2 regions of the Rhodococcus sp. FW305-130 genome follow, and region 1 is predicted to be linked to the other one. Evidence: riboswitches for the same ligand, from Rfam matches in the RefSeq annotation. Region 1 holds a riboswitch; the other holds the start of a gene.

Evidence for each region. Region 1 has a riboswitch for cobalamin ahead of cobN (cobaltochelatase subunit CobN). Riboswitches for the same ligand answer to the same signal wherever they lie in the genome.
Region 2: it holds a riboswitch for cobalamin, as region 1 does, so the genes downstream of both, AC3WQS_RS10685 (CbtB domain-containing protein) here and cobN (cobaltochelatase subunit CobN) in region 1, are expected to answer to the same signal.

The regions. Positions count from the first base shown of each region.
Region 1 covers NZ_JBYTAP010000006.1:377,591-385,403, forward strand. Annotated here, with positions in the region: gene AC3WQS_RS20775 (GMC oxidoreductase) at 1-218, shown strand, start outside; gene cobN (cobaltochelatase subunit CobN) at 258-3,878, opposite strand; cobalamin riboswitch at 3,918-4,050, opposite strand; gene cobG (precorrin-3B synthase) at 4,102-5,244, shown strand; gene AC3WQS_RS20790 (precorrin-8X methylmutase) at 5,264-5,890, shown strand; gene cobJ (precorrin-3B C(17)-methyltransferase) at 5,887-7,374, shown strand; gene AC3WQS_RS20800 (HNH endonuclease) at 7,401-7,760, shown strand; gene AC3WQS_RS20805 (nuclear transport factor 2 family protein) at 7,757-7,813, shown strand, end outside.
Region 2 covers NZ_JBYTAP010000003.1:139,250-147,062, forward strand. Annotated here, with positions in the region: gene AC3WQS_RS10670 (hypothetical protein) at 1-834, shown strand, start outside; gene AC3WQS_RS10675 (flavin-containing monooxygenase) at 975-2,810, shown strand; gene AC3WQS_RS10680 (CbtA family protein) at 2,870-3,646, opposite strand; gene AC3WQS_RS10685 (CbtB domain-containing protein) at 3,637-3,831, opposite strand; cobalamin riboswitch at 3,857-3,995, opposite strand; gene mhuD (mycobilin-forming heme oxygenase MhuD) at 4,083-4,391, opposite strand; gene AC3WQS_RS10695 (alpha/beta fold hydrolase) at 4,437-5,174, shown strand; gene AC3WQS_RS10700 (HIT family protein) at 5,159-5,584, opposite strand; gene AC3WQS_RS10705 (helix-turn-helix transcriptional regulator) at 5,623-7,813, opposite strand, start outside.

The DNA.
Region 1 (7,813 bases):
TCGCGAAAGACGTCAATTCCTCGTTCACCGCGCATCCCCTCGGCGGTGCGGTTCTCGGCAAGGCAACCGACGGCTACGGGCGAGTCAAGGGCTACGACGGCCTGTACGTGATGGACGGCGCTGCCATTCCGGGCAGCACCGGCACCGTCAATCCGTCACTGACCATCACTGCTCTGGCGGAGCGGAACATCGCTCAGATCATCAAGTCCGGACGCTGAAACACTTCAGCGCCCGGACCTGCTGATGATTCTCGAGGTTTACTCCCCCTCGAGTTCGCCTTCGGTTTCGAGGTACACCTGACGCAAGCCGTCGAGTGTCTTCTGCTCGGGGTGCTCCCACATGTTGCGCTCGGCGGCTTCGAGGAGCCGCTCGGCGATTCCGTGTAGTGCCCACGGATTGGATTGCGTCATGAACTTCTGGTTCTGCTCGTCCAGAACGTAGGTCTCGGCGAGCTTTTCGTACATCCAGTCCGCGACCACGTTGGTGGTGGCGTCGTATCCGAAGAGGTAGTCGACCGTGGCTGCCATCTCGAAGGCACCCTTGTACCCATGACGGCGCATCGCGTCGAGCCAGCGGGGATTGACCACGCGCGCCCGGAAGACACGTGCGGTCTCTTCCGAAAGTGTGCGTGTGCGAACCGATTCCGGCCTAGTGCTGTCGCCGATATATGCCTCGGGCGACTTTCCGGTCAGCGCGCGCACGGTGGCAACCATGCCGCCGTGGTACTGGAAGTAGTCGTCCGAATCGGCGATGTCGTGCTCACGTGTGTCGGTGTTCTTGGCTGCCACGTTGATTCGACGGTATGCACTGCGCATGTCGTCGGCTGCCGGGATTCCGTCGAGCCCACGGCCGTACGCGAAGCCGCCCCAGTTGGTGTACACCTCGGCGAGGTCGTCGTCACCGCGCCAGGTCTTGGAGTCGATGAGTTGCAGCAGTCCGGCGCCGTAGGTTCCGGGCTTCGAACCGAAGATACGGGTGGTCGCACGCCTGGCGTCGCCGTGCTCGGCAAGGTCGGCCTGTGCGTGGGCGCGCACGTAGTTCTGCTCGTCCGTCTCGTCCAGTGCCGCGACCAGCTGAACGGCGTCGTCGAGCAGTGCGAGCACGTGTGGGAACGCATCACGGAAGAATCCGGAGATGCGGACGGTGACGTCGATGCGCGGGCGGCCGAGTTCTTCGAGATCGATCACTTCGAGGTTGACGACGCGTCGGCTTGCTTCGTCCCAGACGGGGCGAACACCGAGGAGCGCGAACACTTCGGCGATGTCGTCGCCGGAGGTACGCATGGCGGCGGTTCCCCACACCGACAGACCCACCGAGCGCGGGTATTCGCCGTGATCGGCGAGATAGCGAGCGGCGAGCGACTCGGCCATCGCCTGACCGGTCTCCCACGCCAGGCGTGAAGGAACTGCCTTGGGGTCGACGGAGTAGAAGTTACGACCAGTGGGAAGAACGTTGATCAGGCCGCGCAGCGGCGAACCGCTCGGGCCCGCGGCGATGAATCCGCCGTCGAGCGCGTGCAGGACCTGCTTGATCTCATTGTCGGTCTGCCGCAGACGCGGAACCACTTCGGTGGCCGCGAACTGCAGGATCTTCACGACGGTCTCGTCGTCGCTGAGTTGTTCTGCCGCAGCGGGGTTCCAATCGGCGTCGTACATGCCGCGAACCAGTGCGTGCGCCTTTTCCTCGACGTCGTCGACACGGCTGCGCGACTCGTCGCCGTCTTCGCTGAGCCCGAGTGCTTCACGCAAACCGGGGACGCTCTGTTCGCCGCCCCACATCTGACGGGCTCGCAGCATGGCGAGGACCAGTTCGATTTCGGCGTCGCCCTGGGGGGCACGGCCGAGAATGTGCAGACCGTCGCGGATCTGGACGTCCTTGATCTCGCACAGCCAACCGTCGACGTGCAGGAGCATGTCGTCGAACACGTCTTCTTCAGGCCGCTCGGCGAGGCCGAGGTCGTGGTCCATCTTGGCGGCACGCATCAGTGTCCAGATCTGCTGGCGAATAGCCGGGAGCTTGGACGGATCGAGTGCGGAAATGTTGGAGTGCTCGTCGAGCAGTTGCTCGAGGCGGGAGATGTCGCCGTAGCTTTCGGCACGGGCCATCGGCGGGATCAGGTGATCGACGAGCGTCGCGTGAGCACGACGCTTGGCCTGTGTTCCCTCGCCCGGATCGTTGACCAGGAACGGGTAGATCAGCGGCAGGTCGCCGAGCGCTGCGTCGGTGCCGCAGTTGCTGGACATGCCGAGCGTCTTGCCCGGCAACCATTCGAGGTTGCCGTGCTTGCCGAGGTGCACAACGGCGTCGGCGCCGAATCCGCCGTTGTCCGGGGTGGCAGCGATCCAGCGGTAGGCCGCGAGGTAGTGGTGGCTCGGCGGCAGATCCGGGTCGTGGTAGATCGCGACAGGCTTTTCACCGAATCCCCGCGGCGGCTGAACCATGAGGACGATGTTGTTGAATCGCAGTGCCGCGATGACGATTTCGCCGTCCGGATCCTGCGAGCGATCGACGTACAGCTCGCCGGGCGCTGTGCCCCAGTGTTCCTCGACTCCGCTGCGCAACTCTTCGGGCAGGGTGGCGAACCAGTCGCGGTACTTCGCTGCCGAGATGCGGATCGGATTGCCCTCTAGCTGCTCGGCGGTAAGCCAGTCGGGATCCTGTCCGCCGGCCGCAATCAGGGCGTGGATCAGCGCATCGCCGTCCTTGGCCGCCAGGCCGGGAACTGCGTCAGGACCGTCGACCGGACCGAGGTCGTAACCGGCAGAACGCATTTCGGTGAGCAGATCGATTGCGCTCGCCGGAGTGTCGAGGCCGACGGCGTTGCCGATACGGGCGTGCTTGGTCGGGTACGCCGAGAGCATCAGAGCAACGCGACGCTGGGTGGTCGGAATGTGACGAAGCTTGCCGTGACGGACGGCGATACCGGCGACACGGGCAGCGCGCTCGACATCGGGGACGTACGTGGACAGCCCGTCGGAGTCGATTTCCTTGAAGGAGAAAGGGACGGTGATGATGCGACCGTCGAACTCCGGCACCGCGACCTGCGTCGCGACGTCGAGAGGCGACAGTCCGTCGTCGTTCTCGTCCCAGGTGGCGCGGCTACTGGTCAGGCACAGCCCCTGCAGGATCGGGACGTCGAGTGCAGCGAGTGCGGCGACGTCCCAGGCTTCGTCGTCCCCACCAGCGGACGCGGTGGCGGGCTTGGTGCCGCCGGCAGCAAGAACTGTCACGACCATGGCGTCGGCGCGGCGGAGCGTGCTCAGAAGTTCGGCTTCTGCGGTTCGCAGAGATGCGCAGTAGATCGGGAGCGCGGTGCCACCGGCCTCGGCGACCGCGTCGCACAACGCCTGGATATACCGGGTGTTTCCGGCCAAATGCTGGGCGCGGTAGTACAGAACTGCGATGACCGGACCGCTCGCCGAGTCGAGATCGGGCGAGAAATCAGCGATGCCCCAGGAAGGCAGGTGAGCCGGCGGCTCGAAACCGTGGCCGGTGAGCAGGACGGTGTCGGAGAGGAAGTGGTGCAGCTGTGCCAGATTCTGTGTGCCACCCTCAGCCAGGTAGTTGTGCGCCTCGGCAGCAACACCGGCGGAGACCGTCGAGCACTCCATGAGGTCGGCATCCGGCGCGTGCTCGCCGCCGAGAACGACTACGGGGAGTCCGGAGGCGAGGACCATCTCCAAGCCGTCTTCCCAGCTGCGACGGCTGCCAAGGATACGAACGATCACGAGGTCGACGCCGTCGAGCAAGGGCGGCAAGTCCTCCGAGACCAGCAAGCGTGAGGGGTTGGCCCAGCGATAGGAGACGCCGTCGCCGGCTTCCTGGCTGGCGCGGGCGCTCAGCAGATCGGTATCGGACGTGGAGAGCAGAAGAATCACGGGTGAAGCCTTCCTGGGGTTTCGCGCCCCGTGGCACAGATCTGTCATCGACGGCGGTTGAGGGTCTGACTCGTGTTTCCGAGCGGAAACACGTCCCGCTCGAGCAACACTCACAGTGGCGCGACCGCACCGGACTTTCACCGGTTTCCTCAACTGCCGTCACTGGTGGTGGTGATGCTACCGGTCCGCAGAAGGCACTCATGACAGGTCGTACCCTGGAGCCATGCCCACGGACCGTTCACAGCCAGACGCGTGCCCGGGTGCACTGCAAGTTCACCACGCCGCCGACGGCGCACTGGCACGCGTGCGCCTACCCGGCGGACTCCTCACCCCGGTCCAATTGCAGACGCTCGCCGACGCAGCGCGCGATCTCGGCAACGGGCAGATGGAACTCACCTCGAGGGGCAACGTCCAACTGCGCTCGGTCTCGGACCCCGAAGCCTTCGCAGCGCGAATCGCGTCGGCCGGTCTGCTGCCGTCCGCGACGCACGAGCGAGTGCGCAACATCCTCGCGTCCCCACTGTCCGGCCGTATCGGGGGCGTCGCCGACATTCGTGAACTGGTCCACCGTCTCGATTCGGCGATCCAAGCGGATCACGCATTGGCGGATCTGCCAGGGCGAACCCTGTTCACCCTCGACGACGGGCGCGGAGACATCACCGGGCTACGGGGCGATTTCGGACTCCATGCGCGCAGCGCCACCGAGCATTCACTGGTGCTCGCCGGTCACCACACCACTCATCTCGTCCAGGCGGACGACGCCGTCGAATTGCTCCTCGAGGCGGCTCGATCATTCCTCGACGTCCGCGACAAGCACTGGCGCCTGGCCGAGGTTCCGGACGGTATCGAACGCACCCTCGAGCAGCTGGGTCTGAGCGCCGAGTCCACCGGTGCGGCGGACCTCACGCCGGATGCACGGCCCACCATCGGCTGGCTCGAGCAGCGCGACGGGACCGTAGCCCTGGGCGGAGGCTTGCGATTCGGGCTGCTGGACGCTCGGCTGGCCGAGTTCCTGGCCGCCGTCGACAAGCCCGTTGTCGTGACGCCGTGGCGATCGGTGCACATCTTCGACCTCGACGAATGGGCTGCCGAGCAGGTAGTCCGGGTGTTGGCGCCGATGGGGTTGATCTTCGACGAGAACTCACCGTGGCTCGACGTCACCGCCTGCACCGGAAGCCCGGGATGCGAGAAGTCGCTCGCCGATGTGCGCACCGACGCAATCACCGCCGTCGAGCAGGCAGAACTGCCCGTCGTCGGGCGCCAGCACTGGGCCGGGTGCGACCGCAGCTGCGGACGTCCCCGCGGGGACGTAGCGGATGTGATTGCGACGGGTGACGGTTACCGGGTGAATCCGGCCGATCGGTGATGCCTCTATCGTGTGGCACATGATCGAGTACATCCGTGACGGCGCGGAAATCTATCGCCAGTCCTTTGCCACCATTCGGGCCGAAGCCGACCTGTGCCGTTTCCCGGCGGATGTCTCGCAAGCTGTAGTGCGCATGATTCATGCAAGTGGCCAGGTCGATCTCGTCGACGACGTCGCCTTCACACCCGGTGTCGTCTCGGCTGCGCGCGCAGCTCTGCGCGACGGCGCGCCGATCTTCTGCGACGCCCAGATGGTGGCTGCCGGCATCACGCGCAAGCGTCTGCCCGCCGGCAACGACGTCATCTGCACCCTCGGCGATCCGCGGGTTCCCGTGCTGGCGTCGACCATCGACAACACTCGTTCGGCGGCTGCTCTCGAACTGTGGGGAGCCAAGCTCGAGGGCGCTGTTGTCGCGATCGGAAACGCACCCACCGCACTGTTCCATCTCCTGAACCTCATCGAAGCCGGCGCACCCCGTCCGGCCGCCATCGTCGGAGGTCCGGTCGGCTTCATCGGCGCTGCCGAGTCGAAGGAAGCCCTCATCGAACACGCCAGCGGGATCGATCATCTCGTTCTCCGCGGCCGACGCGGCGGCAGCGCGATCACCGCGGCCGTCGTCAACGCGATTGCGAGCGAAGTCGAATGAGTGCAGGCAAGCTCTGGGGTGTCGGTATCGGCCCCGGCGATCCCGAATTGGTGACCGTCAAGGCCGCCCGCGTCATCGGCGAGGCCGATGTGGTTGCGTTCCACTCCGCGAGGCACGGCAAGAGCATCTCCCGCGGAGTTGCAGCGCCGTACATGCGCGAAGGACAGATCGAAGAACACCTCGTCTACCCCGTGACCACCGAGACCGTTGATCATCCCGGCGGATACCAGGGCGCGATGGACGAATTCTACGAAGCGGCTGCCGAACGGCTGGCAGTTCACCTCGCGGCCGGTCGAACCGTCGCGTTGCTCGCCGCCGGCGATCCGCTCTTCTACAGCTCCTACATGCACATGCACAAGAGGCTGGCCGATCGCTTCGACGCCGAGGTGATTCCCGGCGTCACCTCCGTCAGCGCGGCATCTGCGGCACTCGGAAAGCCGCTGGTCGAGGGTGAAGAGATCCTGACGATCCTGCCCGGAACGTTGCCGCAGGCCGAGCTGACCAGGCGACTCAAGGAAACCGACGCCGCAGCCATCCTCAAGCTCGGACGTACGTTCCCCCCGGTCCTGCAATCGCTCGAGGATTCCGGCCGCTTGGATGAAGCGCACTACGTCGAGCGCGCGAGCACCACACGTCAACGCGTCGAATCCGCTGCCGAGGTCGACCCGGACGGAGTTCCGTACTTCTCGATCGCCATCGTTCCGAGCCCGTCGAACAACCCTCGACCTGCAACCGAATCCCGCGGCGAGGTGGTCGTGGTCGGACTCGGGCCGGGCGACACCGCCTGGACCACACCCGAAGTGGCGCATGAGCTTTCGTTGGCCACCGACCTCGTCGGCTACGGCCCTTACGTCGATCGCGTGCCGACGCGTCCGGGCCAGCGGCGCCATTCCAGCGACAACCGCGTCGAAGCCGAACGCGCAGCGATGGCGTTGGACCTGGCGAAGAACGGCGCCCGTGTAGCTGTCGTCTCGTCGGGAGATCCCGGCGTATTCGCCATGGCTGCAGCAGTTCTCGAAGTTGCCGCCGAAGACCAGTGGCGCGGCGTGCCGGTACGCATCCTTCCCGGTATGACGGCGGCAAACGCTGTCGCCAGTCGCGTCGGCGCTCCCCTCGGGCACGACTATGCGGTGCTCTCCCTCTCCGATCGCCTCAAGCCGTGGGATGTCGTCGCTCGCCGTATCTCGGCAGTTGCAGCCGCAGATATGGCATTTGCGGTCTACAACCCGGCGTCGAAGTCGCGGACGTGGCAGGTCCAAGCCATGAAGGACCTCGTACTCGAACACCGCTCCCCCGATACTCCTGTTGTCATCGGGCGCGATGTTGCCGGAGCCGAGGAATCAGTTCGCGTCGTGACCCTCGGCGAGCTCGAGCCTTCCGAAATCGACATGCGGACTCTGCTGATCGTCGGCTCATCGATGACCACGGTCGTCGAAACCGGTTCGGGCCGTCAGGTGTTCACCCCGCGGCGGTACCCGGAGTAACCACCACTCGGCGATAGCATGGCGTCATGCCCGTCAACCGGACCCGGAAAGCCAGATACGCGCGCAAACGCAAACGCCGAATGGATCTGGTGGAGCACGACCTGTCCGTCGAGCAGTGGTCCGCGCTCAAAGCGGCCTGGGGTGGCTGCGCGTACTGCGGCGAGCCGGACGGGTCGCCGCAGCGTGACTGTGTGCTGGCGATCTCCCGTGGTGGGCGCTACACGCTCGACAACATCGCACCGGCGTGCCGCTCGTGCAATGCAAGCAAATGCAACAGCGAGGTCACTCTCTGGTTGCGGCGCAAGGGGTATGACGAGAAGGCCTTCCTCCTGCGACACGCGGAGATAGGTATCGAGATGAGGGCGCAGTTCTCGGAGCAGTCGTGACGACCCCGCACGAGTTGCGCCCGATCCTCGACGAGTTGATGGAGTTCGAACCT
Region 2 (7,813 bases), on a different contig from region 1:
GTGACGTGGCTCCTGGCAAACGGCTTGGGGAGTTTGTACCCGGATTTCGCGGCCGATCGTGAGGGCGGCCTCGGATATTTCGCGGGTGCGCTGTTCGTGCTCTTCGGCTTCGGGACCTGGGTGATGGTGGTCCTGAACTGGCAGCATTGGCCGTGGACTTCCCTCGGGATGAAGCAGCCGTTGGTGGGTTTGTGTGAGATCGCGTTTGTCGCCGTCCCGACGCTGGCGCTGTACTTCGTGTTCGGTCTGCCGTCCGTGTCGCTGTCCGCCACGGATCCGTTGATGACCGTCGACACCGCACTCGGATGGTTCTACTGCGTCGTGGTGGTCGTGATCCTGACTGGCCAGACGCTCGACAACTGGCCGTGGCGACTGTTCGGCGGCGGCGGTAAGACGGCGCTCGCAGCCACGATCGGTAACTTCGCCGTCGGAACCGGCTTGTACTTCGTGGCACTTCCGGTCGTGAAGGTGTTGGTGGGAAGCGATGCCGTTGCCGAGTTGGGTGGTGTGGTCCATCAGTTCCCGGCGCAGCTCGGTGTGTGCTGGGCCTTCTGGATGATCTTCTGGGCCAACGCCTTCGGTAACAAGCCCACGGGCTTTGCGGACGGGGTCAACCTGGCGATCCGCGCGCTGCTCACGTTTGCGCTCGCGGTGGTCACATTCTTGTTCTATTACCGCTTTGCGGCAGAGCACATTCTTCACGAGCCGGCAGTTGTCGACGGATTACACGGCAATGCACTGGGTTTCGTGGACTGGGCCGTGTTGTGGACGCTGTTCTACGTCGTGGGATTTCAGTCGCTGGGACTCGGCAAATTCAAGCCTACTGAGGGGTGAGTCGGTTGCCCGCACATCGGTGCGGGTAACCGGTATCGGGCGGCGGCACCGCGCCCGCTGATTGCAACAGACTGCAACGCTTGTGACCGGGGCCACTTATGGGATGTGCTGTGTCTCACATTCACAAACAAGGAGAAGTGATGACGCAAACCATCGATTCCGCAGTCACCCCCGAGGTGAAGTTGACGGCGGTGACACCTCAGGAACGCGTCGACGCCTGGCTGGCGGATTTCGAGTCGGCCCTCGCGGCTCGTGACATCGAGCGTGTGGCAGGCAAATTTGCACTCGACAGCTTCTGGCGCGACTTGGTGTCGTTCACCTGGAACATCAAGACCGTCGAAGGTCGCGAGCAGATTGCCGACATGCTCTCCGAGCGTCTCGACGACACCGATCCTTCGGGATTCCGGACCACCGAGACACCCGACGAAGCCGACGGCGTCACGTCGGCCTGGATCGAATTCGAGACTGCAACCGGTCGCGCGCACGGGCACCTTCGTTTGAAAGGAGATGAAGGTTGGACCCTGCTGACGTCGTTGCAGGAATTGAAGGGACACGAAGAAGGTAAGGGCACTCGCCGGCCTCGTGGAGCGAAGCACGGAGCAGACCCGAACCGCATCACGTGGGCCGAGCAGAAGGAGATCGAGGATCGCGAACTCGGTTACACCACACAGCCTTACGTCGTGATCGTCGGCGGCGGACAGGGAGGCATCGCCCTCGGTGCCCGGATGCGCCAACTCGGAGTTCCGGCCATCGTGATCGACAGCCACGAGCGGCCGGGCGACCAGTGGCGTGGACGCTACAAGTCCCTGTGCCTGCACGATCCGGTTTGGTACGACCACCTGCCATACATGCCGTTCCCCGACAACTGGCCGGTGTTCGCGCCCAAGGACAAGATCGGCGACTGGCTCGAGATGTACACCAAGGTCATGGAGGTTCCGTACTGGAGTTCCACGACCTGCACCTCTGCGTCGTTCGACGAGAAGACCCAGGAATGGACCGTCGAGGTCAACCGCAACGGCGAGAAGCTGACGTTGCGTCCCAAGCAGTTGGTGATGGCGACGGGTATGTCCGGCAAGGCCAACGTTCCGACGTTCCCCGGGCAGGACAAGTTCCTCGGCGATCAGCACCACTCGAGCAAGCACCCCGGCCCGGATCAGTACGTGGGCAAGAAGGTCGTCGTGATCGGGGCCAATAACTCCTCGCACGACATCTGCGGCGCACTGTGGGAGAACGGCATCGACGTCACGATGGTGCAGCGCAGCTCGACGCACATCGTGAAGTCGGATTCGCTGATGGATTTGGGCTTGGGCGATCTGTACTCGGAGCGAGCACTGGCCGCGGGCATGACGACACACAAGGCGGACCTCACGTTCGGTTCGCTGCCGTACCGGATCATGCACGAGTTCCAGATCCCGGTGTACGACGCAATCCGTGAGCGCGACAAGGATTTCTACGATCGCCTCGAGAAGGCGGGCTTCGAGCACGACTGGGGTGACGACGGTTCAGGTCTGTTCATGAAGTACCTACGACGCGGCTCGGGTTACTACATCGACGTCGGCGCGGCCGAACTGGTCGCGAACGGGGACATCAAGCTCGCGCACGGCAACATTCGTGAGCTGACCGAGAACAGCGTGATCCTCGAAGACGGTACGGAATTGCCTGCCGACGTGGTGGTCTACGCGACCGGCTACGGCTCGATGAACGGCTGGGTGGCGGATCTGATCGGCCAGGACACCGCCGACAAGGTCGGCAAGGTGTGGGGCCTGGGCTCGAATACCACCAAGGATCCGGGACCGTGGGAAGGCGAGCAGCGCAACATGTGGAAGCCGACGCAGCAGGAAGCGCTGTGGTTCCACGGAGGCAATCTGCACCAGTCGCGCCACTACTCGCTGTACTTGGCGTTGCAGTTGAAGGCGCGCTACGAGGGCATCCCGACGCCGGTGTACGGACTGCAGGAAGTGCATCATCTGAGCTGAAATAGAACTGCTGTGCGCCTTTATTAACCGCCCGCGGTTAATAAAGGCGCACAGCAGGATCAGCGAAGGGCGTACTTCTTTGCTACTTCGGTGTTCTTGGTCGCGCGCTCGGTGAGGAAGGCGAATGCCAACCCGAGTACGAGCCAGAGCGTCGCCTGCGTAGCGAGCGAGGAAAGTCGGAACTCCCACAGCAGAGTTGCCGGGAAGTCCTCGCCCACCTCGTTGATGCCGGGAAGCGAGACGTAACCGATCGTGGCGATCACCAGGAACGCAGCCACCGGAGCAGCGATGCGCACGCTGAGGAACTCGTGCCCGGAAACTGCCTTTGCCGCCGCTGCTGCCGCGGTGACGGACAGTAGCCCGAGAATCACGGCGGCCAGCCACAGCAGTGTGCGCTGGTTGATGGTGTCGGGATCTCCGACGGCCGGCGGATTGGCCGGGTACTTGAAGAAGGGCACGGCCTCGATGGCCAGCCAACCACCGACGGCGATGGTGATCGCCAACAACGGCCCGGACATTCCGGTGAGTCGTCGAGCGTAATTGGCAACGACCGAGAAGATCGCCCCGAGTGCCAGTCCGGCCAGCGCTGTGGCCAGGAACAGCCCGGCGCGCTGCCCGTCGCGGCTCACCAGTGGTTCTTCTTCGTCACCGTGCGAATGCCCAGCGGCTTCGCCGGCAACCTCACCGGTGGCGCTGTTGGCTTCTTCGATCGCAATGGCGGCATTGACGTGCGGTTCACCCAGCACGAATGCAACTCCGCCGGCAAGGATGCCTGCGATCAAACCAGCCAACAAACCACGAATGAGAAGCTTCGTGAAATTGTCGACTAGTGGCACGGCAGGCCCATCAAGTGTCGACCGTCGTGCATCAATTCATGCATGTACATGCCGGTGCGAGAGATAGCGCCCTGGTCGAATCCGACCAGGTAGAGAGCGAGCATCGCGAACAGAACTACTGCAGCGGCGAGGAAAGCAAGACGAGTCGAATCGATCGACGTATCGGGAGAATAGGCGAGAGCCATCGAAGCCTCCTGGGATTTTCGCGTCCCCTAGGTCCATGCGATGGCCGAAGTGTCTGGCTGTCGAAATAGTCGTGCCGAAAAAGGCACTTCACCTCGAATTACAGTGGCGCGACCGCTCCGGGCTTTCACCGGATTCCTGTCGGACCATCGCGTTTACATGCGAACTTTTGCACTACTGCCCGCACCGTGTCAACGCGTAAGCCGAGATGACCGTCGATTGTGCCCGCCAAGGCGGGCACAATCGTTCTAGATCAGCTCTTTGCGGCGACGTCCAGAACAACTTCGAACTCGAGCAACGACGCACCCGAAGCGACGGGCTTCGCACGCTCGCCGGAATGGGCTTCGCGGGCAGGGCCGTCACGCCAATCGGCGAACGCCTGCTCGGACTCCCACTGCGTCACCACGAAGTAGCGGCTCTCACCTGCGGTGGGGCGGAGGAGTTGGAATCCGAGAAAGCCCGGGGAGTTCTCGACTGCATGAGCGCGTGCTGCGAAGCGCTTCTCCAGTTCGGGGCCGGCGCCCTCGGGGACCTCGATTGCATTGATCTTCACGACTGCCATGCAAGCGACATTACCCGCGCACCTTCACCGCGTACCGTGACACTCGTGTTGCATGACGAAGGTGGAACAGGACAACCGATTCTGTTGTTGCACGGCCTCATGGGCAGCTCGAGGACGTGGCGACGCCAGGTGCCCTGGATCCGCGAGTTCGGCCACGTCTACACGTTCGACGCCGCCGGTCACGGCCGGCCCGCGCCGTCAGAGCTGACCACCGAGGCATTCGTCGACGACCTGGCATCTGCCGTTGCGTCCATCGAGGAGCCGATGATCGTGATCGGCCATTCGATGGGGGCTCTGCACGCGTGGTGCTTCGCCGCATCGCATCCCGAAAAGGTTTGTGCACTGGTCCTCGAAGACATGGCTCCGGATTTTCGCGGACGCACCGCCGCGGATTGGGCTCAGATGATCTCGGCGTGGCCGCAGCCGTTTGCTTCCGAGGACGCGATGAAGGAATTCTTCGGGCCCGTCGCCGGCCAGTACTTTCTCGACTCTTTCGACCGCCGCGACGACGGGTGGTACCTGCACGGCGAGGTGTCGACCTTCCGCGACATCTCGGAGGAGTGGGGCACGAGGCATTTCTGGGATCAGTGGAAGGCGATCGACGTGCCGACCTTGCTGATCGAGGGAGAGTTCACCATCACCCCCGAGGGACAGATGCGAGAGATGGCCGAGAGGCCGGGAACTCGGTACGTACGTATTGCCGACGCAGGCCACCTGGTTCACGACGATCAACCGCAGCGCTATCGCGAAGTGGTGACGGAATTCCTTCAGACGGTGAGCTGACTGCGGATCGACGCGCCCACCTGCTCCAGTTCGACGGCTCGCCTGGCCAGGAGTCCGGCAGCGAACTTCGCCTTGTCGCCGCGATGGCGGGGGACGACGTGGAGGTGCGAGTGGAACACGGTTTGGCCCGCGGCACGCCCGTCGTTGACGAGAAAGTTGACTCCGTCAGCGGCGATGTCGCAGCGGCGTAGAGCTCCGGCGATGAGCGTGCCGACGCGGAACATCTCTGCGCCCTCGTGGCTTTCGAGAGCATCGAGGTTTTCTGCATGACGCTTGGGGACCACCAGGGTGTGTCCGCGACTCACCGGTCGGGCGTCGAGAAATGCAAGAGTCGTCTCGCTCTCGTGGACGAGAATCGCCGGCTCGGTCAGCGCGACGATCTTGCAGAAGACACAGGTATCGGTGCTCATGCCTACAGAATGTAGTCCGAATCAGATCCGACACGGGACTACAGCAGGCGCAGCTGACGTGCCTTCGTGATCGCTTCGTTTCGATTGTGTACGTCGAGCTTCTTGTAGAGAGTGCGCAGTTGAGTCTTGACGGTGTTGACGGACACGTAGAGTTTGTCGGCCATCGCGGCCGATCCCATGCCGAGCGCCAGGAGTGAGAGGACCTTCTGTTCGCGTTCGGTCAGCTCCACGATACGTACGGATCCCGGAAATGATTCCGCAGGAGCACTTTTCGAGAACTCGGCGAGTGCACGCGATTTTGTTACTGCCATCGATTCGAGTTTCTCGACGTCCGCCGATCCAATGGTCGCGAACGGACGCAGAAGTCCGGTTTGGTCCGCGATACTGCACGCTCTGGACCACTCTTGAGAGGCGAGGCGTGGCTCACCCAACTCGGAGTGTGCAACCGCTTGCACCAGAAGCGATTCCATCTGTGCCCGCGGATAGGATTCGCCAGACCAGTCGAACTGATGACACAGCGCCACAGCGGCCTCGTTCTGGCCGATTCGCTGACGTAAACGCGCCACCGACGCGAGCGTCCACGGGTTGGCTGCAGGATCGGCAATTTCCTTGGCCAGAGCCGTCGCCTTGTTTCCCTCGCCGAGTGCGAGCAGGAGATCGATTTCTGCGGATTGCAGCAGAGGAAGCGCGAAAGACGTGGCCGTGTACTGCTTGGAATGCACTCCAATCGCGTTGTGGAGCAAGGACAGAGCGGAAGATGCACTGCTCTGAGTCAGGGCGAATTGGCTGTGCGCATAGACGACGAACGCCCATAGCTCCTCGGTGTCGGACGGAACGCCGAGTTCGGTCAGTGCGATACGTGCGTCACCGAAGTCGAGTGTGTCGAGAGCGGCGAGAGCCCGTGCCGTCAAGCCGGCGATCTTGACTACAGGTTCGAGCCAACCCCCGGGGTCAGGATGCTTCTGTTCGAGTTCGAACCAGTGTCTGGCCTGCCGCGGCTCACCTGCCAAGGCCCAATTCAGGGCGGCACTACCCGCAGAGTTGCGAGCGATGAAGTCGACTCCGTGAGACAGGGCGCCGTGGTATGCCATTCGAGCCTTGATCGTGGATTCGGTGAACCTGCCGCTCAATTGAAAATTGATCGCCCATTGAAGTCGCATCAGGGGGAGTTGTGCGCTGACCGCTTCCGGATTGTTTTCCAGCGCACTGCGGCTGAGGTGAGACAGCCGCCTGGTGGTCTCTGCCGAGAGCCCGTATTCACCGGCCATCCTGAGCATGATCGATTGAACGCAGGCGATGCTCAAGGCGTCCTTCGCGCTGGGTTGGGCGCCGAGTTCCCACAGTTCGGCCGGCGATTCGGGTAGCAAGTCGATTGCCGTGGATCGCTTGCTCGGATGCATCGTGAACAAGGCGCGCCCGGCCTCAACGGCAGAGTGCTTGTCGGCAGCTTCCGCCGGAATCCGTTGGAGGGCGGCGCGAACCGAGTCCAGGTTATGCACGATCATCGTCACCCAATGTTGTTCGACGATGTCTACTGCCAGGGTCCAGTTCTGTGCCTCGACCGCGTAGTCCAGCGCCGACGCGTGATGACCGTTGTCGAGTCGATTGTGAGCGAGGAATGAAAGACGTTGCGATGGATCGATTCCCACGCGAGTGTGGTGCGCGAGTATCGATCGTCGAATGGCGGGAGGCAATTCCCATGTTTCGTCGGCTTCGGCCTCGACGCGCGACAACAAGCCGGCTGTCTCCAGCGTCACCAGCCGCGAGCGGATCTCATGAACGGTTTCGGCAGTGTCAGGGCGCTGGGACTCGAACAGCATTGTGGCGACGCCGACGGTGATCGATCGACCAAAGGCGGTCGCGAGTAGGAACTCATGTTGCTTTAGGCGCTCAGCGGTGGCGAGAACGGAATCAGTCACGTAATCGTCTATCGCTTGCGTGGTGTTCGTTTTGATCTCTCGCTCACGGTTGCTTTTACGTGAGTCCCTGACGGCGGCGACTGCGGCGCGAACCAATGCGGGCAGCCCACCCGTCAGGGATGTGATTTGTTCTGCATCACCCTCAGCCGTGCGCACCCCCGCCTGTTCCAGCAATTGGGCGGTATCGGATGTCGTGAACAACAGCTCATCGGCGCCGATGACCTCGTGATCCGTGTCGAGAAGGTATGGCTCGGCGAACATGCCGAATCCCGAGAGCGTGACCACGAGGTCCAGGTTGTGGCAGAGGGTG